Regions from separate parts of the Nocardia sp. NPDC051321 genome, predicted to be linked through region 2. Evidence: riboswitches for the same ligand, from Rfam matches in the RefSeq annotation. Region 2 holds a riboswitch; the other holds the start of a gene.
What was found. A riboswitch is a leader RNA that binds a small molecule or an ion and turns the genes downstream of it on or off. The one in region 2 is predicted to bind cobalamin.
Positions count from the first base shown of each region.

Region 1 (11,549 bases), on a different contig from region 2:
TCGCGATCATCACCGATCACCTGCCCGGTACTGCCGCGGGCTCCATGGCGGGGGCGATGCGGACGGTCGGCGCGGGGACACCCGGTGTGCTCGACATCCTGTCGCGCACCGAATCGCTGATCATGCTCGGGATCTACCTCGCGCTCTTCGTGGCAGGGAACATGTGGCTGATGCGTAGACGCGATCTGGTGTGAGTTACCGCTCGAAAGCCGTTGGTGGATAACCATCAACGGCTCTTCGCGGTTTAGTCGAGCACGGCGTGCGCGAGCCTGCGTAGCGCGTCGGCAATCTGTGCCGAGGTCAGCCCTCGACTGCGTTGCTGCTGGTAGACCTCCGCCCCCAAAGGCGCGAGTAGCGGATCGATGAGTGCGTCCGGCTCGCGAACCTTTCCTGCTACCAACAGCGCTCGCACATGGGCGTACCAGAATCCGTACGACCCCGTCGCGAATCGCGCACCGCCGGTCTCCGCTCCGAGCGCCAAATTCGCGTGCGCGTCCAGCAATTCGACCATCGCGGCGAAAAACGCGGCCAGCCGTTGCGCCGGTGGCGCGCCGGGTCCCAGCGGCGGTGCGCCACCGATCAACTGCTCCTGCAGCGCCCGTTCGTGCTCGTCGAGCAGCGCGACGGCGATCGAATTCGTGTCCGGGTAGCGGCGATACAGCGTGCCGCGGCCGACGCCTGCCGCTTTGGCGATGTCGTCCATTGTCACGGCGCGTGGGTCGCGGGTGGCGAACAGCTCGGCGGCGGCGGCGAGCACCTTGGCCCGGTTGCGCGCCGCGTCCGCGCGCTCGGGCGGGGCGGCCGCTTGCCCGGTGAGCAGATCCGTGTGCCTGGTCATGCGCTGACTGTACCCGATTTCTGGAATAAGTGGACATTGTGTCCAGTTGTCGATACTGTCGATCTCGCGACTAAGTGGACACATCGTCCGATTGAAGTCGCGGAAACGCAGAGTGAGGTCTAGTTATGAGCAAGTTGTTGCACCTGGATGCCAGCGCACGCACCAGCTCGATCAGTCGCGAGCTGAGCGCCGTCTTCGCCGACGCGTGGCGCGCCGAGAACCCCGACGGCGGCTACCACTACCGGGATCTGGCGGCCGACCCGATCCCGTTCATCGATCAGGCATGGACCGAGCTGTGCGACGCGGTGCTCGCGCAGCAGCACACCGACCTGCGTCGGCTCAGCGAACTGGTGCGCACGCCCGAACAGGCCGTGGCATGGGCGATCGTGGAAACGCTGCTGGCCGAGTTGCTGGCCGCGGACGTCATCCTGATCGGCACCCCGATGTACAACTACTCGATCCCGGCGTCACTCAAAGCATGGCTGGATCAGGTGACGTTCCCGCGAATGTCACTGGGCCATCGCCGTTTCGTCGTCGTCACGGCCCGCGGCGGCGCCTACTCGCCCGGTGCGCCGAAGGCCGCCTTCGACTACCAGGAGCGTTTCCTGCGCGACTTCTTCGCGGGCCATTTCGCCGTCGAGGACACGGTTTTCATCAATGCCGAACTGGCCAACGCCCGTCAGGATCCCGCACTGGCGCACCTGCGCGACAAGCACGACGAGTCGTACGCGCTCGCCCTCGACGCCGCCCGCGATCTCGCGAAGGAGTACTGAGATGAACTGGGTGGTCCTCGGCCTCGCGGGCCTGGTCGAGATCGTCTGGTCGCAGAGCATCAAGCCGACGGAGAACTTCACCCGCCCGTTGCCAACCGTGATCTGCTTCGTGCTGGGCGTCGCCGCGGTGTATCTGCTGTCCAGGGCCATGCAGACGCTGCCCGTCGGTACCGCGTACGCGATCTTCACCGGGATCGGCGCGGTCGGCGCCATCGGCCTCGGCATCGTGTTCAACAAGGATCCGCTCAGTGCGGGCCGGGTGTTCGCGCTGTCGTTGATCATCGGCGGCATCGTTCTGGCCAGGGTCACCAATCCCGAGTGACAGCGTTCTGTATTCAATAGTCCGATGCGACAACTGATTTCGGATGAACATGGGTAACTCGCCTGGCACCGGGTAACGTGGCCCGCGCCTCACCGTCGGCCGCCAGCGCACCCGCGGTGGCACCTAACTCTGGCCTGAATACTCGGAGAGGCGGAACAGAAAGGACTGTGATGCCTACACGTACCGCGCGTACTGCCTGGACCGGCACTCTGCAGGAGGGCTCGGGACAGGTCGAGCTGGCCAGTTCCGGCGTCGGCAAGTACGACGTGTCGTTCCCGAAGCGTTCGGCCGAGGACGCCGACGGCACCACCAGCCCGGAGGAGCTCATCGCGGCGGCGCACTCGTCCTGCTACGCGATGGCGCTCTCGGCCCAGATCGGCAATGCGGGCGGCACCCCGGAGAGCCTGGATGTCAGCGCCGACGTCACGCTGGGCCCGGACCCGGTCGGCGGCTTCCGGATCAGCGGCATCAAGCTGACCGTGCGCGGCAAGGTCTCCGGCATCGACGCCGACGGCTTCGCCGCCGCGGCCGAGGCCGCCAAGGCGGGCTGCCCGGTCAGCAAGGCCCTGGCCGGCGTCGACCACATCCTCCTCGACGCGGCACTCGCCTAGGAACACCCACAACTGCCCGGCTCGCGCACTGTGCGCGAGCCGGGCAGTTGTGCTACATGGCAACTGATTTCGTGAGGACATGGGTAACTCGTCAGGGATGGGCTGACTCTCCGCCCCGACGACCGCCGGTCGCCAACGTCACTCGCCCTATGCGTGAGTCTGGCCTAAAGACACGGAGAGGCGGGGGAGGGAGAAGTAGCGGCGGGCGCCGGGGCGGTACATCGCGGGGATGGCCACCAGGACCGCGACGATGTGGATCGCGCGGAACAGGCCGATCATCGCGGATTCGACGGTGAGGTCGGCGAAGAGATCGCCGAACTTGTCCGCGGACAGCAGCGCCGCGAGCGGTTCGATGATCAGGGAGAGCAGGCCGATCACGCCGATGCCGAAGGTCAGCAGGATGCGGGCCCAGCGGGCGCCGTGCGTCATTCGGATCGCGACGATGAGCACGACGAGATAGATCCCGAGCCGCACGCCGAGCCCGGTCGCCAAGCCTGCCAGGTCGACCTCGTCGCGCTCCAGCAGTAGCGCGGTCTGCACGATCGCCTCGGCCACCCCGGCGAGCAGGGCGGCGACCAGGCCGACGAACGCGACGAGGACGGGGCGTGGTGGTTGCGCTGGCGCGCCCGAACGCAGCGGTGCGGGCCAAAGAGAAAGGGCGGTGCCGGTCATGACACCGACACTGCCCTTCGTCTTCCGGACGCGGATCAGCCCGCGGTAGCGATCGACTCTCGTACCGGAGTATCACTGCGCGTGGCGAATTCGCTGAGCGCGGCGAAGCCGAGGGCCAGGCAGGCCCACAGCGTCGCGGTCTCGGCCAGCGAGGCCGCCCGGAACTGCCACAGCAGCACGGCCGGGAAGTCCGCCTTCACCTCGTTGATGCCCGGCAGCAGGATGTAGCCCGCCGCGGCGACGAGGACGAACGCGGCGAGCCCGCCGATCAGCCGCAAGGTGCTCAGCCGGCCGCGCAGCAACTTGTAGACGTACACGCTCGCGCCGACGGCCGCCAGACCGAGCAGCACGGCGGCCAACCAGAGCAGGGTGCGCTGGTTGATCGTCTCCGGATCGCCGACCGCCGGTGGGTTCGCCGGGTACTTGAAGAACGGCACGGCCACGATCGCGGCCCAGCCACCGAGCCCGAGTCCGAGCGTGAGCTTCGGCCCGGACAGCGTGCTGTAGCGGCGGGCGAAGTGGGCGACGGAGGCGAAGATGGCACCGAGCGCGAGACCGGCCAGGCCGAGCGCGAGGAACTGGCCCGCCTTCTGCCCGGTACGGCTGACCAGCGGTTCTTCTTCGTCACCGTGCGAATGGCCGCCGGTCGTCGCCGGTTGCGCGCCGTGCGGATGATCCGCCGCCGAACCGGCTTCCTCGATGGCGATGGCGGCATCGACCTTCGGCTCGCCGATGAAGAAGCCGACCGAGGCGGCCAGCAGACCCGCGATGAGACCGGCCAGCAGGCCGCGCAGCAACAGGGTCTTGAGCGAGCCGATCAGCGGGACGAGAGTCGGCGGGTTGGCTTGGGTCAGTGGCACGGAAGACCCAGCAGGTGGCGTCCGTCGTGCATCAGCTCATGCAGGTACATCCCGCTGCGCGAGATGACGCCCTGATCGAAGCCGACCAGGTACAGCGTGAGCAGTGCGAGTAGAACGACACCGACTGCGACGAGCGCAGCGGCCAGTGAATCGGTTGCCCGGCTCGGCGAATGCGCGATTGCCATGTGAGTCCTCCTAGGGATGCGCGTCCCGTCGAATGGGTGCGAAGATGCCGGTGTCTGGCTATCCGGCACCCAGGAGCTCGGTGCATGGAACACAGTGGCGCGACCGCTCCGGAATTTCACCGGATTCCCGCATCACCCTCGCGTTTTGTCATTCGAACTGTGACACCTGCAGGCACCGGCCGTCAATACGACCAGCGAGCTGGCACCCCGGTGCCGGGCGAGTCGCCGGACAGGTCAGCCTGCCCGGCACTGCTCGAAACGTCAGTCGGCCTGCTTCGCGGACACGTCGAGGACGACCTCGAACTCCAGCAGCGACGCACCCGTGGAGACCGGCTTCTGCCGCTCGCCCGCGTGCGCCTCGCGCGCGGGCCCGTCCCGCCACGCCGTGAACGACTCTTCCGAATCCCACTGGGTGACAACGAAGTACCGCTTGTCACCGGCAACCGGCCGGAGCAACTGGAAGCCGAGGAAACCGGGCGAGCCCTCGACCGCGTGCGCACGGTGGGCGAACCGCTTCTCCAACTCGGGGCCCGCGCCCTCGGGAACCTCGATCGCGTTGATCTTCACAACAGCCATGGGCTCGACAATACGACCATCCGGCGCCCGCCCCGGTATGGGCCATATCGGGGGTACCGCCCACCGCGCGAGCGAGCCCGGCAGAATCAGCGGGGTGTTGCACGACGAAGGCGGAGCGGGTGTACCGATCCTGCTGCTGCACGGATTGATGGGCAGTGCCAGGACCTGGCACGAGCAGCTGGACTGGCTGCGCGACTACGGCCACGTCTACACCTTCGACGCGGCCGGGCACGGCAGGCCGGCGCCGGACGAGCTGACCACCGAGGCATTCGTCGCCGATCTGGCCGCCGCGACCGCCGGCATCACCGAATCCATGGTGGTGATCGGGCATTCGATGGGCGCGCTGCACGGCTGGGTGTTCGCCGCGACCTATCCCGAGCGGGTGCGCGCGCTGGTGGTCGAGGACATCGCCCCGGATTTCACCGGCCGGACGGCGGCGAACTGGGCGGCGATGATCGAGGCGTGGCCGCAACCGTTTCCGAACGCGGACGCGGTGCTGAAATTCTTCGGGCCGGTCGCCGGGCGGTACTTCCTCAATTCGTTCGAGCACGGCCCGGACGGATATCGGCTGCACGGGTCGGTGGCGACGTTCCGCGATATCTCCGAGGAGTGGGGGAGCCGCGACTTCTGGCCGCAGTGGCACGCCATCCGGGTGCCCGCGCTGCTGCTCGAGGGCGAGCACACCATCACCCCGCCCGGCCAGATGCGCCAGATGGCCGAGACGCATCCCGATGCCGACTACGTACTCGTTTCCGGCGCAGCCCATCTCGTGCACGACGACCAGCCCGAGCAATACCGCACCGCTGTCGAACGCTTCCTCCGCCGCGTCCTCACCCCTCCTGACCTCCCGCGCACTTCTTGATTTCCGAAAGGCGTGCGGCGGTGGGGTCAGGGGGCGTTACCGCCCTCCCCGGCGAGCGCGAAGAGGCCGTCTGTGGTCTGCTCGATCAGTCCGTCGACCAGCAGCGAGTCCAGCGCACGGGCGCGCTGACCGGGGTCGCGCGGCCACGCCAGGTCCAGGCTTACGCGCGCCACCGGGCCCGTCGCACCGCGAAGGACATCGAGCAGCCTGCCGCGCGCTTGGCGGTCGGTGCCTTCGTATTTCTGTGTGCGACGGACGATTTCGGAGACAGGGCGGCCCGCGGCGACCCACGCGCAAGTCGGCAGGGGGCAACGCGAACAGTCCGGTGTGCGCGCCGTGCACACCGTCGCACCCAGTTCCATCAGCGCGGCCGAGAACACGGCCGCACGGTCGATCTGTTGCGGCAGCAGCGCTTCCGTCTCCGGCAGATCCCGCGAGGACGGATTCCCCGCCTCGGCGCGACCGTGCACGGCCCTGGCGACCACCCGACGAACATTGGTGTCCACCACCGGAACCCGCTGCCCGTAGGCGAAGCAGGCCACCGCACGCGCCGTGTACGCCCCGATGCCGGGCAGGCCGAGCAGCACGTCCACCTCGGCGGGCACCTCGTCGCCGTGCTCAGCGGCCAGCACCCGCGCGCATTCGTGCAGCCGCAGCGCCCGGCGCGGATAACCGAGCTTGCCCCACGCGCGCAGCACCTCGGCCTGCGAGGACGCCGCCATCGCCGAGGGCACCGGCCAGCGCGCCACCCATTCCCGCCAGATCGGCTCGACCCGGACCACCGGGGTCTGCTGCAGCATGATCTCGCTCATCAGGATCTGCCACGCGGTGACCTCGGCGCGACGCCACGGTAGGTCGCGCGCGGTCTCCTCGTACCAATCGAGCAACACATCCGCATCGATGCTGTTCGCTGCTTTCCTCACGGTTCCTGTCCTACTGCTGCCGGTCGGTATTTGCCGACCTGTAACCAACCGAACTCGCTGGTAACACAAGTGTTGTGCACAATGGTCGGTATGCCTGATTCAAATCCGATCAGCGCCTGGAAGTCTTTGCGCGAAGGCAACGACCGTTTCGTCTCCGGTGCGCTGGAGCATCCTAGCCAGGGCGCGGCCGATCGAGCGAAGCTTGTCAGCGGCCAGCATCCGTCCGCGATCCTCTTCGGCTGCGGTGACTCCAGGGTCGCCGCCGAGTTGATCTTCGACCAGGGCCTCGGCGATATGTTCGTGGTACGCACCGCGGGCCACGTCGTAGACAGCTCGGTGCTCGGTTCGATCGAGTACGGGGTACAGGTCCTCGACGTCCCGCTGATCGTGGTACTCGGGCACGACAGCTGCGGCGCGGTGAAGGCCACCATCGATGCGCTGGACGGCGGCGAAGTACCAGGCGGATTCATCCGCAGTGTGGTCGAGCGGGTCACGCCTTCCATTCTGATCGGCCGCAGGGAGGGGCTGTCCACCGTCGACGAGATGGAGGCCAGGCACGTGGTCGAGACCAGCAGGCTGCTCATGCAGCGGTCGATGATCATCTCGCAGCGCGTCGCGACCGGCGAATGCGCGATCGCCTGTGTCACATACAAACTCGCCGACGGACAGGTGAAGTTGCAGCGTGTCGTCGGCAACATCGGCGAGCTCGCCTGAGCCGGGGTAGTCGCCGTTTGCCCAGCGTGCGGGCCGGAATTTACTCGCCACGATCGCGTAATCCGGACCGACACGCCGTGCGCATGAGTCATCGCGCCCGGTCGTGCCTTTACCGTTGAGGCGTGCTGGAACCGAATGGACCGCTGCCACCGGAGATCTATTGGCGTCGTCGCGCATTGGCGATCGGCGCACTGGTCGTCGCGCTGGCGCTGGTCATCTGGCTCGTGCTGACGGTGTCCCGCGGCGGCGACTCGCCCGGTGACACGAAGCCCGTCGCGGCCGGCTCGTCGTCCACGACGACGAGCAAGCCCGCCGATGTCACCACGACAAAGGCAGCGGGCCCAAGCGAATCCGGCGCACCCGCGACGTCGAGCGGCGCCTCGCCCGCCTCGAACGAGCCCGCCCAGGGGCCGGGGCAGTGCCCCGATCAGTCGCTGGCGATCAAGATCAGCGTGGACCAGCCGACCTATCGGGTCGGCGAGCAGCCGAACTTCCGGATCGTCATCACCAACATCTCCAGCTCGCCGTGCCAGCGGGACATGAACCTGGCCCAGATCCAGGCGTCGGTGCTGTCGCTGGACGGCCAGCGCCGGTTCTGGACGAGTTCGGATTGCTCGCCGGTCGACGAGTCGAACCAGCGGAACCTGAAACCCGGTGAGCAGGCACTGTTCACGGTGCGCTGGTCGGGCACCACGTCCCAGCAGGGCTGCGTCGGCGAGCGGGTACCGGTGCCCGCGGGCGCGTATCAGGTCATCGCGCAATTCGGCTCGCTGCACAGCTCGCCGGAACCGTTCAATCTGACGCCGGCCTGAGCAAACCCGGATTCGGCTGGGCCCGTTAGAAATCGGGTGCCACTTCCTTCGGCTCCTTCTGCGCGCGTTGTTTGCGCGTGCCGGTGATGCGGATGGCCGAGCGCACGTCGGCGACCTCGTGAATCTTCATGCCGCCACGCTTGAGCGGGGTGAAACCGGGCGGCACCAGCGCGGTGGTGAAGCCGAGCCGCTCGGCCTCGGCCAGCCTGCGTTCGAGGCCGGTCACCTTGCGCACCTCGCCGGCCAGGCCCACCTCGCCGAGGATCACCCAGCCCGCCGGAATTGCCACCTCGGAATTGGCGCTGGCGATGGCGAGCGTGATGGCCAGGTCGGCGGCGGGCTCGAGCAGCCGCATCCCGCCGACCGTCGCGGCGTACACGTCGGACTTGCCGAGGAAGACCTTGCCGCGGCTTTGCAGCACGGCTAGCACCATCGCGACCCGGTTGTAGTCGAGTCCGCTGACCGCGCGGCGCGGATTCGGGATCTCGGTCTCCACCGTCAGCCCCTGCACCTCGGCCACCAACGGCCGCTTGCCGTCCATCGCGACGGTGACCGCGGTGCCCGACACCGAATCGGTGCGGTGATGCAGGAACAGGCCGGACGGGTCGTCGACGCAGGCGATGCCGTCCTCGTGCAGCTCGAAGCAGCCCACCTCGTCCGCACTGCCGAAGCGATTCTTCAGGCCGCGCACCATCCGCAGCGACGAGTTCTTGTCGCCCTCGAACTGCAGCACCACGTCGACGAGGTGTTCCAAGGTGCGCGGGCCCGCGACATTGCCGTCCTTGGTGACGTGCCCGACCAGCAGCACCGCGATTCCGCTCGCCTTGGCCAGCGAGGTCAGCGCCGAAGTCACCGCGCGCACCTGGGTGACACCGCCGATCACGCCGTCCACCTCGGGCGCGAGCATGGTCTGCACCGAGTCGACAACCAGCAGCGTCGGCTGCACCTGTTCGACGTGCCCGAGCACGGTCGAAAGATCGGATTCCGCGGCCAGATACACCCTTTCGTGCACCGCGCCGGTGCGGTCGGCGCGCAGCCGCACCTGTCCCGCCGACTCTTCCGCGGTGACGTAGAGCGACTTCGCGTCGTGCTGCCTGGCCCAGCGGTGTGCGACCTCGAGCAGCAGCGTCGACTTGCCGACCCCGGGCTCGCCGGAGAGCAGCACCACCGAGCCTGGGACGACGCCGCCGCCGAGCACCCGGTCGAGCTCGCTGACCCCGGTCGGCCGCGCCCTGGTGATCTTGGAGTCGATGGTGGAGATCGGGGCGGCGGCGGTGCTCGGCAGCATCGCGCGCCTGGCCGGTGCGCCCGTACCCGTCGCCGCGACGGCTACCTCGTCGACGGTGCCCCACGCGCCGCAGTCGGGGCACTTACCCACCCACTTGGCGACCTCGTGCGTGCAGGCGGAGCACCGGAAGATCGACCTGGTCTTTGCCACACGCGCACCTTACGTACCGCGTCCGACAACATGCTCGCCCGCGGCTCGCCGGGCGGGCCGGATAAAGAACGGCTGCCACACCGATTGGTGTGGCAGCCGTCTCCGTAAGGGGGCTAGACGCTCAGTGTCCGCCGGTGTGCTCGGCCTCAGCCGCGCCGGACTTGTCCGACTCGTGCCGCTCGGTGGCGCCCGCGTCGACCGGCACCTGGACCTGGACGGTGCCGTTCTGCTTGAAGTTGAACGCCACGTTGTAGGTGAGGCCGGGTGTGATGTCCCTGGACAGGCCGGTGATCTCGATCAGGATCGGGCGCGCCTCGGGATCGGTGGTCGCCTCGGCCACGTCGGCGTGGTCGGTGCCGTGCGCGTCCGGCTTGGCCGAGGTCGGCGCGGCCGCGGAGGTCGGCGCCGCGCCGTGCGCGTCACCCGCGGGTGCCGCGGCCTTGACCGGCTTGGTGGCCGCGACCACGGTTTGCTGCGGCGCCAGCTCCACCGTCGACTTGCCGGTCGCCGGGGTGATCTTCACGGTGCCGAGGTCGGTGGTGAGGCTGGTCAGCTCGTCGGGCACCGACGGGCTGTTGTTGATGATCGACAGCGCGATCACCGCCTTGCCGCCCTTGGTGTTGTTGTATTCGGTGCCCTGGGCGGGGAAGACGATGTGCACGTTGCGCAGGGCGATCTTGCCGATGTCGGCGTGGTTGCCGTTGATCGCGGCAACCTGGTCCGCGGTCTGCGAGATCTGGCCCGAACTACAACCGGTCAGTGCAATCGCCGCGCCCGCGGCGAGTGCGGCAACCGGCACCATGCGACGTCGCGCCTTCTTCAGGGCGGTCACAGCTTTCAGGGCAGTCACGGGTTGTCCCTCCATGTCGACCGGGTCACTCCGCAAGGGAGAGTAGTAACTAGGCAGCGTAGTAGTTCCCCTCACGGACCGGGAGCCGGGGCTGTGTCTGATTGGCGGCGCCTTCGGCACCGCGTGTTCGCGGCCCCCTGGTGTCGCGCGTCCGAGCGGCCGAGACTCGCGCCTGCGGCGCATGCGCTTCGGCCACTCGGACGCGCGACGGGCCGCGAACGGCGCTCGCAGAACTCGCGCGTGTCGGTCGGTAGTCCGGCGGAGCGGACACTCAGATCGTTGGTAACAGTTTGGTCGAGCATCGGCGGATCGTGGACGCGCTGCCTGGTCAGGTCGGGGGGCCGGGACGGGGGCAGTGCGGGGAGGTAACCCGTTCTGGCACAACATAATGCACAACAGGCGGTCATTGTCAAGCCCCGCCGTCGCCTCGTTGTGGCCCTGACCTGCACAGTTGATCGCGCCGTTACCGAGTCGCATGTTAAACTGTGAACATCGAAAGGGGCACGGGACACATGATTTTTAAGGTCGGAGACACCGTCGTTTACCCCCACCACGGAGCGGCGCTGATCGAAGCTATCGAGACTCGCACCATCAAGGGTGAGCAAAAAGAGTATCTGGTCCTGAAGGTCGCCCAAGGCGATCTGACTGTTCGGGTTCCCGCAGAGAACGCTGAATACGTCGGCGTACGTGATGTCGTCGGCCAGGAGGGTCTCGATCGAGTCTTCCAGGTTCTGCGCGCGCCGCACACGGAGGAGCCGACCAACTGGTCCCGCCGTTACAAGGCCAACCTGGAGAAGCTCGCCTCCGGCGATGTGAACAAGGTGGCCGAGGTCGTCCGCGACCTGTGGCGTCGAGAGCAGGATCGCGGCCTGTCCGCCGGTGAGAAGCGGATGCTCGCCAAGGCCCGTCAGATCCTCGTCGGTGAGCTCGCGCTCGCCGAGGGGACCGATGACGGCAAGGCCGAGACGCTGCTGGACGAGGTCCTCGCCGCGGCTTCCTGACCGTGAACAAACTCGACAACGGTGCTCGTCTCACCGACGGAACCGTCGTTGCTTTGGTGCCTGCCGCCGGTCGCGGCGTCCGCCTGGGTGAAGCCACGCCCAAGGCGTTCGT
Region 1 covers NZ_JBITEM010000006.1:195,605-207,153, reverse strand. Annotated here, with positions in the region: gene ACIA8C_RS15890 (ABC transporter permease) at 1-194, shown strand, start outside; gene ACIA8C_RS15885 (TetR/AcrR family transcriptional regulator) at 245-838, opposite strand; gene ACIA8C_RS15880 (FMN-dependent NADH-azoreductase) at 964-1,611, shown strand; gene ACIA8C_RS15875 (DMT family transporter) at 1,613-1,933, shown strand; gene ACIA8C_RS15870 (OsmC family peroxiredoxin) at 2,104-2,544, shown strand; gene ACIA8C_RS15865 (hypothetical protein) at 2,692-3,216, opposite strand; gene ACIA8C_RS15860 (CbtA family protein) at 3,252-4,076, opposite strand; gene ACIA8C_RS15855 (CbtB-domain containing protein) at 4,067-4,261, opposite strand; cobalamin riboswitch at 4,289-4,444, opposite strand; gene mhuD (mycobilin-forming heme oxygenase MhuD) at 4,523-4,837, opposite strand; gene ACIA8C_RS15845 (alpha/beta fold hydrolase) at 4,932-5,699, shown strand; gene ACIA8C_RS15840 (A/G-specific adenine glycosylase) at 5,726-6,622, opposite strand; gene ACIA8C_RS15835 (carbonic anhydrase) at 6,713-7,336, shown strand; gene ACIA8C_RS15830 (hypothetical protein) at 7,459-8,148, shown strand; gene radA (DNA repair protein RadA) at 8,174-9,586, opposite strand; gene ACIA8C_RS15820 (hypothetical protein) at 9,708-10,436, opposite strand; gene carD (RNA polymerase-binding transcription factor CarD) at 10,949-11,437, shown strand; gene ispD (2-C-methyl-D-erythritol 4-phosphate cytidylyltransferase) at 11,440-11,549, shown strand, end outside.
Region 1: another riboswitch for cobalamin. It lies ahead of ACIA8C_RS15855 (CbtB-domain containing protein); the one in region 2 lies ahead of metE (5-methyltetrahydropteroyltriglutamate--homocysteine S-methyltransferase).

Region 2 (11,549 bases):
CGGCCGAGCGGGCATCCGAGACGATCTTGTCTCTGATGTCGAGCACGTCCTGGGCATCGTCGAGCTCGCCCGGCAGTGCGTCGCGCACGTCGTCGAGCAGTTCGAGCACGTCGCCGCGCGGCACGATGCAGCTGCGGGTGGGCGGAATGCCACGCGCCTCCTCGACGATGGCGACCAGCTCGTCGAGGGCTTCGAATACGCGATACATGCTGACTACCCACTCTCCTACGACTCAATGGCGAACTGTCCGCCGAGACCAAGTGTGCCCCTCATCACGGCCTGTGCCGAGTCACCCTCCGGTGTGTCGGCACAGTGTCTTGTACGCCACACAAATCAAGTGGAGGATCTGTCTCCGCTTCGTGTTATCGTCAAAAGGAAGATCGACAAGGTCTTCATCCCGAGCGCGGCCCCCACCGGGACCGCGGGATTGTGGAAGCCAGAGGGAAAGGGCTACCCGGTCCGCCGAGTGTTGACAGATCCCGACTGTGTGAAGCGGGACCTATCAAGAGTCGGCGGGAAGGAAGCGATCACCGTCGCTGTTGTCCCCACCGAAGGCTTGAGTTCGATCGGAAAAACAATGACTGTTCTGGATCTACAGAGATCGGCGGGAGTTAGCACCACCAGCTACTTCATGCCGTGGGTAGGCCCGTACCCGGTGCTCAACGCACCGCCGGCGGCGGCACGGTTCGAGCAGTTGATGACGTACCTGCGCGGCGACCGCGCCTTCGCGCAGCTGATTCGTTTCGCGCTGGTCGGTGGGTCCAGCAATATCGCCTACGTGCTGCTGTTCTTCGCCATGCACGGCATCGGCCCGCTGCTCGCCAACGTGGTCGGTTCGATCGTCAGCACGGTGATCGCCAACGAGCTGCACCGCCAGCTCACCTTCCACGCCAGCGGCCGAGTCGGCTGGTTCACCGCACAGTGGGAAGGCGGCGGCCTGGCCCTGGTCGGCCTCGCCATCACCACCGCGGGCCTGGCGGCACTGGACGTCTGGGCCCCGACCATCGGCGGCACCGCGGAGGCAACGGCCATCCTCGGCATCACCGCGGCCGTCGGCGGCATGCGCTTCCTGGCCCTGCGGGGCTTGGTCTTCTAGGCTTGCCCGCCTCTCCGCGTATTAAGGCCAGACCAAGTGCCACGGGGAGTGACGTTGGCGGCCGTCGGTAGACGAGCCGGCCGAGTTGGCTAGTACCCGGCGAGTTACCCATGTGCTCACGAGATCAGTTGTCTCGTGAGCACATCGGGTATCAGCCACGTCGCTCGGCGAGACGGGTGAGCAGGCGCTTGTGCACGGACGGGGGGAGCATGTCGGTGACGTCGCCGCCGAAGGTCGCCACCTCCTTGACCAGCGAGCTGGACAGGAAGCTGAGGGCGGGGTTGGTGGCGATGAAGAAGGTGTCGACGCCGGAGAGCTTCTTGTTCATCTGGGCCATCTGCATCTCGTAGCCGAAGTCGGTCGCGTCGCGCAGGCCCTTCACGATGGCCGTGATGCCCTGCTCCCTGGCGAAGTCGACCGTCAGGCCGTACCAGGACTCGATCCGGATGTTGGGCAGGTGAGCGGTCGCCTCGCGCAGCATCTCCATGCGCTCGTCGACGGTGAACATGCCCTGCTTGTTCTTGTTGATATTGACGGTGACAACGACCTCGTCGAACTGGGCCGAGGCCCGCGCGAAGACGTCGATGTGTCCGTTGGTCACGGGGTCGAAGGACCCGGGACACAGTGCTCCTGCCATGGTCAGACGCTATCGTGCGGGCCGGTCGCGCGGCACGGAGGGTGCGCGAAACCACACAGCTAGTCGAAAGTCGCCATTTCGATGCGCGTTTCGCCGTACTTGCGCGGCTTCATCGCCGAATAACCCGCAGGCCATGCGATTTCCGGTGATCGACTGGACCGCTCGACGACGACAAGGGCGTCGGGGCGCAGCCAGCCGTCGGCGAGCGCCCGCAGGTCGTCGAGCACGGCGTCGGTGTCGACCGCGTAGGGCGGGTCGGACAGGACCAGGTCGAATTCTCCCGCGCCGCCGAGTGCCAGCACGCTCGCCACGGTCGCGAGGCGCAGCTCCGCGCCGGGCAGCCCGAGGTCGGCGATGTTGCCGCGCACCACAGCGGCCGCCTTGCGATCGGCTTCGACGAGCAGTGCGTGCGCGGCTCCGCGAGACAACGCCTCCAACCCGAGCGCGCCCGACCCGGTGTACAGATCGAGCACCCGGATGCCGTCGAAGTCGATGCGCGCGTCGAGCGCGCTGAACAGCGCCTCGCGAACCCGGTCGGAGGTCGGGCGGGTCCCAGCGGGCGGCACCCGCAGCCGCCGCCCGCCCGCCGTTCCGGCGACGATCCGAGTCATTCGGACTCGCGCACGGCCAGCTCGATCAGCAGGTCGCCACCCTCGACCTGCTGCACCTGGCCGATCGCGACCCGGCCGACGGTGCCAGCCCGCGGCGCGGTGATCGCGGCCTCCATCTTCATCGCCTCGATGGTGCCGACGGTGTCGCCCGCCGCGATCGCATCGCCCTCGGACACCGCCAACGTCACGACACCGGCGAACGGGGCCGCGATGTGACCGGCGTTGCCCTTGTCCGCCTTCTCCGCGGCGGGGATGTCGCTGGCGATGGAGCGATCACGAACGGCGACGGGACGCAGTTGGCCGTTGAGGATGCACATGACCGTGCGCATGCCGCGCTCATCCGGTTCGGAGATGGCCTCCAGGCCGATGAGCAGGACGACGCCCGGTTCGAGTTGGACCCGGTGTTCTTCGCCGTGGCGCAGGCCGTAGAAGAACTGGTTCGCCGACAGCCCCATGGTGTCGCCGTACTTTTCGCGGTGCGCGTTGAATTCGGCGGTGGGAGCGGGGAACAGGAGCCGGTTGAGGGTGGCTCGGCGTTCCTCGGAGGTGCCTGCGAGCCCGGCCTCATCGGCCGCGGTGAGCGGGGTCTCCGGCTTGGCCGCGCCACGTCCGGCCAACGCTCGGCTGCGGAACGGTTCGGGCCAGCCACCCGCGGGGGTGCCGAGTTCGCCACGCAGGAAACCGATTACCGAGTCCGGGATGTCGTAGCGGCCGGGGTCGGCGGCGAAGTCTTCGATATCGACGCCGGTACCCACCAGCGCGAGTGCGAGGTCACCGACGACCTTGGAGGAGGGGGTGACTTTGATCAGGCGGCCAAGGAGCCGGTCCGCGGCAGCGTATTTGGCTTCGACCTCCTCGAACCGGTCACCCAGACCCAGCGCGATGGCTTGCTGACGCAGGTTGGACAGCTGACCGCCGGGGATCTCGTGGGTGTACACGCGGCCGGTCGGCGCGGGCAGCCCGGACTCGAAGGGGGCGTACACCTTTCGCAAGGCTTCCCAGTACGGCTCGAGATCGCAGACATTCGACAGGTTCAACCCGGTGTCGTGATCACTGTGCGCCGCGGCGGCGACGATCGCGGAAAGCGCTGGCTGACTGGTAGTTCCGGCCATCGCGGCACTGGCGCCGTCGACGGCGTCGGCACCGGCCTGCCACGCCGCCAGATAGGTGGCGAGCTGCCCGCCGGGGGTGTCGTGGGTGTGCACATGGACGGGCAGGTCGAAGTTGCTGCGTAGCGCGGTGACCAGGGTGGCGGCCGCGGGAGCACGCAGCAGTCCGGCCATGTCTTTGATCGCAAGGACGTGCGCGCCCGCGTCGACCATCTGCTCAGCGAGTTTGAGGTAATAGTCCAGGGTGTAGAGGGTTTCGTCGGGGTTGGACAGGTCCCCGGTGTAGCTCATCGCGACTTCGGCGATGGCGGTACCGGTTTCCCGCACCGCGTCGATCGCCGGGCGCATCTGATCGACGTTGTTGAGCGCGTCGAAGATGCGGAAGATGTCGATACCGGTCGCGGTGGCCTCGGACACGAACGCCCGCGTCACCTGCTCCGGATACGGCGTGTAGCCCACGGTGTTACGGCCGCGCAGCAGCATCTGCAAACAGATGTTCGGCACGGCTTCGCGCAAGGCCGCCAACCGCTCCCACGGGTCCTCGTACAGAAACCGCAGCGCCACATCGTAAGTCGCGCCACCCCACGCCTCGATCGACAGCAGTTCGGGGGTCAGCCGGGCCACGTGCCCGGCGACACCGAGCAGCCCTTTGGTGCGCACACGAGTGGCCAGCAGGGACTGGTGCGCGTCACGGAAGGTGGTGTCGGTGACGCCAACGGCCTTCTGCGCACGCAACGCCTGCGCGAAACCCTCAGGGCCCAGCTTCAATAGACGTTGCCGGGAGCCATCCGGCGGCGGCACCGACAGATCGATGGCGGGCAGCTTGTCGTGCGGGTATACCGTCGTCGGCCGCTCGCCGTGCGGCTTGTTCACCGTGATGTCGGCCAGATACGTGAGGATCTTGGTACCGCGGTCCGCCGACCCACGCTGGTTGAGCAGCTCCGGACGCTCATCGATGAAGGACGTGGTGACTCGCCCCGCCTTGAAGTCCGGGTCGTCGAGCACCGCGAGCAGGAACGGAATGTTGGTGGTAACACCGCGAATTCGGAACTCGGCGAGCGCACGCTGGGCTCGCGACACGGCGGCGCCGAAGTCGCGACCACGGCAGGTGAGCTTCACCAGCATCGAGTCGAAGTAGGCGCCGATCTCCGCGCCGAGGTTGGCGCCGCCGTCGAGCCGGATGCCCGCGCCGCCCGGCGTGCGGTAGGCGGTGATGCGCCCGGTGTCGGGGCGGAAGCCGTTGTTCGGGTCCTCGGTGGTGATCCGGCACTGCATCGCGGCACCGCGAATGCTGACCGTTTCCTGACTGAGCCCGAGCTGTTCGAGGGTCTCCCCCGCCGCGATCCGCATCTGCGACTGCACCAGGTCCACGTCGGTGATCTCCTCGGTCACCGTGTGCTCGACCTGGATGCGCGGGTTCATCTCGATGAAGACGTGCTTGCCGCGCTCGTCGAGCAGGAACTCGACGGTGCCGGCGCAGCTGTAGCCGATCTCCTTGGCGAAGGCCACCGCGTCGGCGCAAATGCGGTCGCGCAGTTCGGGATCCAGGTTCGGCGCGGGCGCGAGCTCGATCACCTTCTGGTGCCTGCGCTGCACCGAGCAGTCCCGCTCGAACAGGTGCATCACGTTGCCGTGCTGATCGGCCAGGATCTGTACCTCGATGTGGCGCGGGTTCACCACGGCCTGCTCGAGGAACACGGTCGGATCGCCGAACGCCGACTCGGCCTCGCGCGACGCGGCCTCGATGGACTCGCGCAGATGCTCGGCGTCGGCGACCCTGCGCATGCCGCGCCCGCCGCCGCCGGCCACCGCCTTGACGAAGATCGGGTAGTCCAGCTCGTGCGACGCGGCGAGCAGCTCGTCCACGTCCGCGGACGGCGCGCTGGAGCGCAGTACCGGAAGCCCCGCGGCCTTGGCCGCGGCGATGGCGCGTGCCTTGTTACCCGCGAGCTCGAGCACCTCGGCCGACGGGCCGATGAAGGTGATGCCCGCGCTGGCGCAGGCCGCAGCTAGGTCGGGGTTCTCGGACAGGAAGCCGTAGCCGGGGTAGACGGCGTCGGCGCCCGCCGACTTGGCCGCGTCGACGATCGCGTCGACCGATAGATACGCCCGGACCGGGTGACCCTGTTCGCCGATCTGGTAGGACTCGGCCGCCTTCATCCGATGGACCGAATTGCGGTCCTCGTACGGGAAGACGGCTACCGTCCCCGCGCCGAGTTCGTAGGCCGCGCGGAAGGCCCTGATGGCGATCTCGCCGCGGTTGGCAACCAGAACTTTGGTGAACATGGGCCTAAGGTACCCGGACCCAACCGCCGCACAGACACGGAAGGGGCCTTCGCAAGCTTCTTCACAAGCCGGTGCCACGGCCTTGCGAAGACTCGTTCACCGGGACGTCACATCGTCAGATCCAGTGCATCGTGCGATAACGGAAGCCGCCGCGGAACTGACCGACGGCGAGGCCGATCATCAGTCCGCGTTCCTCGGCCACTAATCCACGGGTAAAAGGCAGCCGAATCATCCGTAACAAAACTTCAGGAAGGTGCAGCTCGGGTAAACCGTTCTTGGGGAATTCGGCATTCAGCCGCGCCAAACCGAGGCCCCTGCTACGTCCCTGCCGATAGCCGGGACGGAAACCCTGACGGTACCGATAGGCGACCAGCGCCTCTGCCAGATAACCGAGTCGGTATCCCTCTCGATGCGCGCGCCAGCCGAATTCGAGATCCTCGTTGGCGGCATAGCTGACATCCTGGCCGCCGAGCTTACGATAGACCTCCGCGCGGCATGCCATGCTCGTACCGATGATCACAGGCGCATAAACGCCAGGTGGCTGAAATTGGCCAGGCGCCGGGATGTTGGCGACCCGGCGCGGGTGGTCCGCGTTGAGCGAATCACCCTCGATCGCAGAACAAGTCAGGTCATAGCCCTCTTCGAGGAACTCGACCATGCGGCTGATCCAATTCGGGTACGCGCGGTCGTCGTGATCACAGAACAGCAACACCTCACCCACCGCACTGCCGGCTCCGACATTTCGGGCAAACGCGGCACCGGATCCGCCTGAGGCGTCAACATACCGAAGCTTCAGTCGTCCGCGAAGCGGATGACTTTTGATATGCACGCGCACGTCGATCGGCGAGCCGTTGTCGGCGATGACTACGTCGAATTCCCCCGAATAATCTTGACGCGTCAAGGCGTCTAGTTGTATATCGAGCAGATCACGGCCGTCGGCCGTCCCGATATAGGCTGGAATGACGATCGATACCGACCGTTCAGTCACCACAAGCACTCCTGCTATCGATCCCCACGCCGGAGCCCTCCCCCGAGGGTGACAACTTTAGACATAAATGCGAAAAGCGGGCTACACCCGACTTCGGTGGGCTTCCTCACAGACTTGGACAGATGACCAAACGGTGTGTGCCGACTGACCGAGTGCCACCGCTCCCGCGCCCGGTCGCACCGCGCTCTCGCCGCGCGCCCTATGCTGGTAGGTGCAGCTGGTTCACCGCGCGCGTACGAGATGGAGCCCCGTCGTCGTGTTGCGGAGCCGAGTTCGGCCGCCTCGAAAGGGCGGACGGGCGAGAGGGAACCCGGTGGGAATCCGGGACTGTCCCGCAGCGGTAAGCAGGAACGACCGCCGTCACACGCACTGGACGCACAACGCCCGGGAAGCGACGGCCAGTAGGTCGGCCGACAAGGCCGGTGCCTGTGAGTCCGAAGACCTGCCAGCCGTGTCGGATACGCCGTATCCGACGGCCACCGCCTCGTGGACCTGGGCGCGCGGTTCTACCAGTACTTGATGTGTCGGGGCTCTGTTGTCGGAATCTCCTGACGTATCTCCGGTAGCCGCGTGGCCCGTATGGCGACGGCCCATGACACCAGCACTGGAGAGACAACGTGACTGTTGTAAATCAGACACCGTTCACCGCAACGGTTCTCGGGCTACCTAGGGTCGGACCTCGGCGTGAGCTCAAGCGGGCCACCGAGGCCTACTGGGCAGGCAAGATCGACGCCGATCAGCTGCACACCGTCGCGCGCGACCTGCGGCACGCTCAACTCGCCGAACTACAGGCGGCAGGCCTGGATTCGATCCCGGTGGGCACCTTCTCGTACTACGACCAGGTACTCGATACGGCTCTACTGCTCGGCGCGCTGCCGCCGCGGGTGGCCGGGATCGCCGATCCGCTCGACCGCTACTTCGCCGCCGCACGCGGTAACGACACGATCGAACCACTCGAGATGACCAAGTGGTTCGACACCAACTACCACTACCTGGTGCCGGAAATCGACCAGCACACCGCGTTCTCGCTGAACCCGGAGAAGTTGCTCGACGAGGTGCGCGAGGCGCTCGCGCTCGGCGCGCCCGCTCGTCCGGTGGTGGTCGGCCCGATCACCTTCCTGAAACTGGCCAAGGCCACCGGCGGCGCGGCACTCGACCGGCTCGCCGACATCGTCCCGCTGTACCGCGAACTGCTCCGGCTGCTGGCCGAGGCAGGCATCAGCTGGGTGCAGATCGATGAGCCCGCGCTGGTCACCGACCTCACCGAGGCCGAAATCGAGCTGGTGCGAGGCACTTACACCGAGCTGACCGCCTCGGCCGAGCGGCCGGCCATCCTGGTGGCGACGTACTTCGGCCACGCCGATGCCGCGCTGAACGCGCTGGCGAGCACCGACATCGAGGGCGTCGCGCTCGACTTCACCTCCGGCACCAGCGTTTCCGACGTCGCGGGCATTCCGGCGCTGGCGAGCAAGCTGCTGGTGGCCGGTGTGGTCGACGGACGCAATGTCTGGCGCGCGGATCTCGACGCCGTGCTCGCCACCCTGGGCACGCTGCTCGGTTCGGCTGCGTCGGTGGCGGTTTCGACCTCCTGCTCGCTGCTGCACGTGCCGTACACGCTGGCCGCGGAGACCAAGCTGGACGAGCGGCTGCGGTCGTGGCTGGCCTTCGGCACCGAGAAGGTGGCCGAGGTTCGCCTGCTGGCCACCGCGCTGACCGGCGGCACCGAGGCGATCAGCACCGAATTGGCCGACACCCGTGCGGCATTGGCGGCTCGGCAGGCCGACACCCGGCTGCACGACCCGCAGGTGCGGGCCAGGCTGGCCGAGCTCGGCCCCGACGCGATCCGGCGCGCACCCGCCGAGGAACGTCGCGTGCTGCAGCAGCAGGAGCTCCAGCTGCCGCCGCTGCCGACCACCACCATCGGCTCGTACCCGCAGACCTCGGCGATCCGGTTGGCCAGGTCCGCGTTCAACAAGGGCGAGATCGACGAGGCGGAATACATCCGCCGGATGCGCGCCGAGGTCGCCGATGTCATTGCGCTGCAGGAGAAGCTCGGCCTCGACGTGCTGGTGCACGGCGAGCCGGAGCGCAACGACATGGTGCAGTACTTCGCCGAGCAGCTCGACGGTTTCGCCGCCACCGAGCTCGGCTGGGTGCAGTCCTACGGCTCCCGCTGCGTGCGGCCGCCGATCCTGTTCGGCGATGTGCGGCGGCCGACGCCGATGACCGTCGACTGGATCAGCTACGCCCAGTCACTCACCGCGAAGCCGGTCAAGGGCATGCTCACCGGGCCGGTCACCATCCTGGCGTGGTCGTTCGTGCGTGATGACCAGCCGCTCGGCGACTCGGCACGGCAAGTCGCACTGGCGATCCGGGACGAAACGGTGGACCTGCAGGCCGCGGGCATCCGCGTCATCCAGGTGGACGAGCCCGCGCTGCGCGAGCTGCTGCCGCTGCGCAAGGCCGACCAGCAGGCCTACCTCGACTGGTCGGTGCAGTCGTTCCGGCTCGCCACCTCCGGCGTCGAGGACGCCACCCAGGTGCACACCCACCTGTGCTATTCGGAGTTCGGTGAGGTGATCGACGCGATCGCCGGGCTGGACGCCGACGTGACCTCGATCGAGGCGGCCCGCTCCCGGATGGAGGTGCTCGACGACCTCAACGCGGCGGGCTTCGACCTCGGCGTCGGGCCGGGTGTCTATGACATCCACTCCCCCCGGGTGCCAAGCGTCGAGGAGATCACCACCTCCTTGCGCGCGGCACTGAAAGCCGTTCCCGCCGAACGCCTCTGGGTCAACCCCGACTGCGGCCTGAAGACCCGCGGCCAGGTCGAGGTGGAGGCGTCACTGCGCAACATGGTCGCCGCCGCGGCCGCCGTACGCTGATCGCCTCGACGGTTCGCTGAAGTTCAGCCCCCTCCGCGTTCTCGGAGGGGGCTGCACCGCCCCATCGCACTCACCGTCGCCGCCAGCATGCTCACCATCCGCATGTGGTGGCGTGGTTCGCGCCTACTCGGATTCAGGCTTCGGTCGTAGCGCTTGCCGCCGCCGTGACGTGTACCGCTCGCACGGCGCCGCGGCCCGCGTGACCGGTTGCTGCCGCGATCTGGCACTCATCCCTCGTCGCCACGCCGTGTGACACCCCGGGCACCGATCCATGCCAACCCCTCCTCGCACCTAGTGAAACCACTCCATGAATCGCCCCTATCCACCTTCGACGCGTGACGTGGCGGTTCGGTTCCGGCCAGGTGCCACGGATTTCCCGGGGCTGGAGTCGGTCATCCTTCCAGGTTGAAGGCGCGGTTGATGGCAGCCATGTCGAAGTAGTCGCGCCAGGCGACGATGGCGCCGTCGGCCACCTCGAAGACGCCGGTGACCGGGAGCGGAATGGCCTTGCCCGCGGTGCGCAAGGTGTCGGTGCGTTCGTTCATCACCACATTGCCGGAGGTGATCTGGTGATGGATGTCGAAGTCGACGCCGTCGAAGGTGGCCAGGAAGCCGGTGAGGAAGTCGCGGATGGCGGTGCGGCCGACCACGGGTTCCATCGGAATATTGTGGTACACAGCGTCTTCGGCGAAGAAGGCGGCGATTCGGTCGGGGTCGGGGTCGGACCAGCTTCGACACATATCGCGGATGAGTTCGTCGGGAGTCGGCATGGGCGGGGCTCACTTTCTGCTGCCGGGCGGGCGAACCGCGTTGTGCGCAACGCCCTCTCGATTGAACCAAGCAATTGCTCGGTTCGGAAGCCCTTGCCCCTCGGTGACTGTCAGCACCCCGCTCTAGGCTGGCAACATGGACGACCAACCTCTGCGTTACCGCTTGATCACCGGCGCCGATGACGCCTCTTTCTGTGAACGGATCAGCGGCCTGCTCGAGCAGGGCTACCGCCTATACGGCTCCCCCGCGGTTACCTTCAACGGCTCCACCGTGATCGCGGCACAGGCGGTGATCCTGGACGACGAATAGCGAGCGCGGCGGATGCGCGTCTTCGCCACGCCGCCCGAGCTGGGCAGTGACGCCTCTTCGCATGCTACGCAGCCGGGACAACGCGCAAAATACCTTGCAGCAGCATATTTCCAGGTGAAAGAACCTCGGAAATGCGATGATTGCGAAGACCCAGGACTACGATCTTTCCGTGCGGAAGATGTATGCGGGCGCTCGCTTACGGCGGTTGCGCGAGGAACGCAGACTCACCCAGGCGGCGCTTGCCAAGTCGCTTGATCTGTCACCCAGCTATCTCAACCAGCTGGAACGTGATCAGCGGCCGCTCACCATCCCGGTGCTGTTGAAACTCAACTCCACCTTCGACCTCGACGTCCAGTTCTTCGCCGCCGACTCGGACGCGCGCCTCGTGTCCGACCTGCACGAGGTGCTGATCGACGCCGCGGGCGGGCACACCGCGCCGCTCACCGAGGTGGAGGAACTGGCGACCAGGCAGCCCGAGGTCGCCAGGATCGTCGTCGCGATGCATCGCAGGCTGCGCGCCGCCACCGACCAGCTCGATCTGCTCTCCGCCCGGGTGTCCGCGCCGACCGGCGCGCCGGGCATGCCCATGCCCTACGAGGACGTCCGGGACTTCTTCTACGACCATCACAATCACATCCCGCAGCTCGATATCGCCGCCGAGCAGCTGTTCGAGCAGTCCGGCCTGACCATCGGCTCGCTGGATCGCCAACTGGCCAGGGTGATCGAGGAACGCGCCGGGGTAACCGTGCTGGTCCGCGGCGACGGCGCGGATCCGGCCATCCCGAAGCGGCAATACGATCCCGACAGCCGCACGCTGACCCTGGCCAGGCGACTCCGGCCGGGGCAGCGCGCCTTTC
Region 2 covers NZ_JBITEM010000012.1:51,358-62,906, reverse strand. Annotated here, with positions in the region: gene ACIA8C_RS28055 (DivIVA domain-containing protein) at 1-208, opposite strand, end outside; gene ACIA8C_RS28050 (GtrA family protein) at 578-1,096, shown strand; gene coaD (pantetheine-phosphate adenylyltransferase) at 1,248-1,733, opposite strand; gene rsmD (16S rRNA (guanine(966)-N(2))-methyltransferase RsmD) at 1,793-2,344, opposite strand; gene ACIA8C_RS28035 (pyruvate carboxylase) at 2,341-5,739, opposite strand; gene ACIA8C_RS28030 (glycosyltransferase) at 5,855-6,727, opposite strand; cobalamin riboswitch at 6,985-7,192, shown strand; gene metE (5-methyltetrahydropteroyltriglutamate--homocysteine S-methyltransferase) at 7,345-9,612, shown strand; gene ACIA8C_RS28020 (nuclear transport factor 2 family protein) at 10,005-10,382, opposite strand; gene ACIA8C_RS28015 (DUF1737 domain-containing protein) at 10,519-10,692, shown strand; gene ACIA8C_RS28010 (short-chain fatty acyl-CoA regulator family protein) at 10,862-11,549, shown strand, end outside.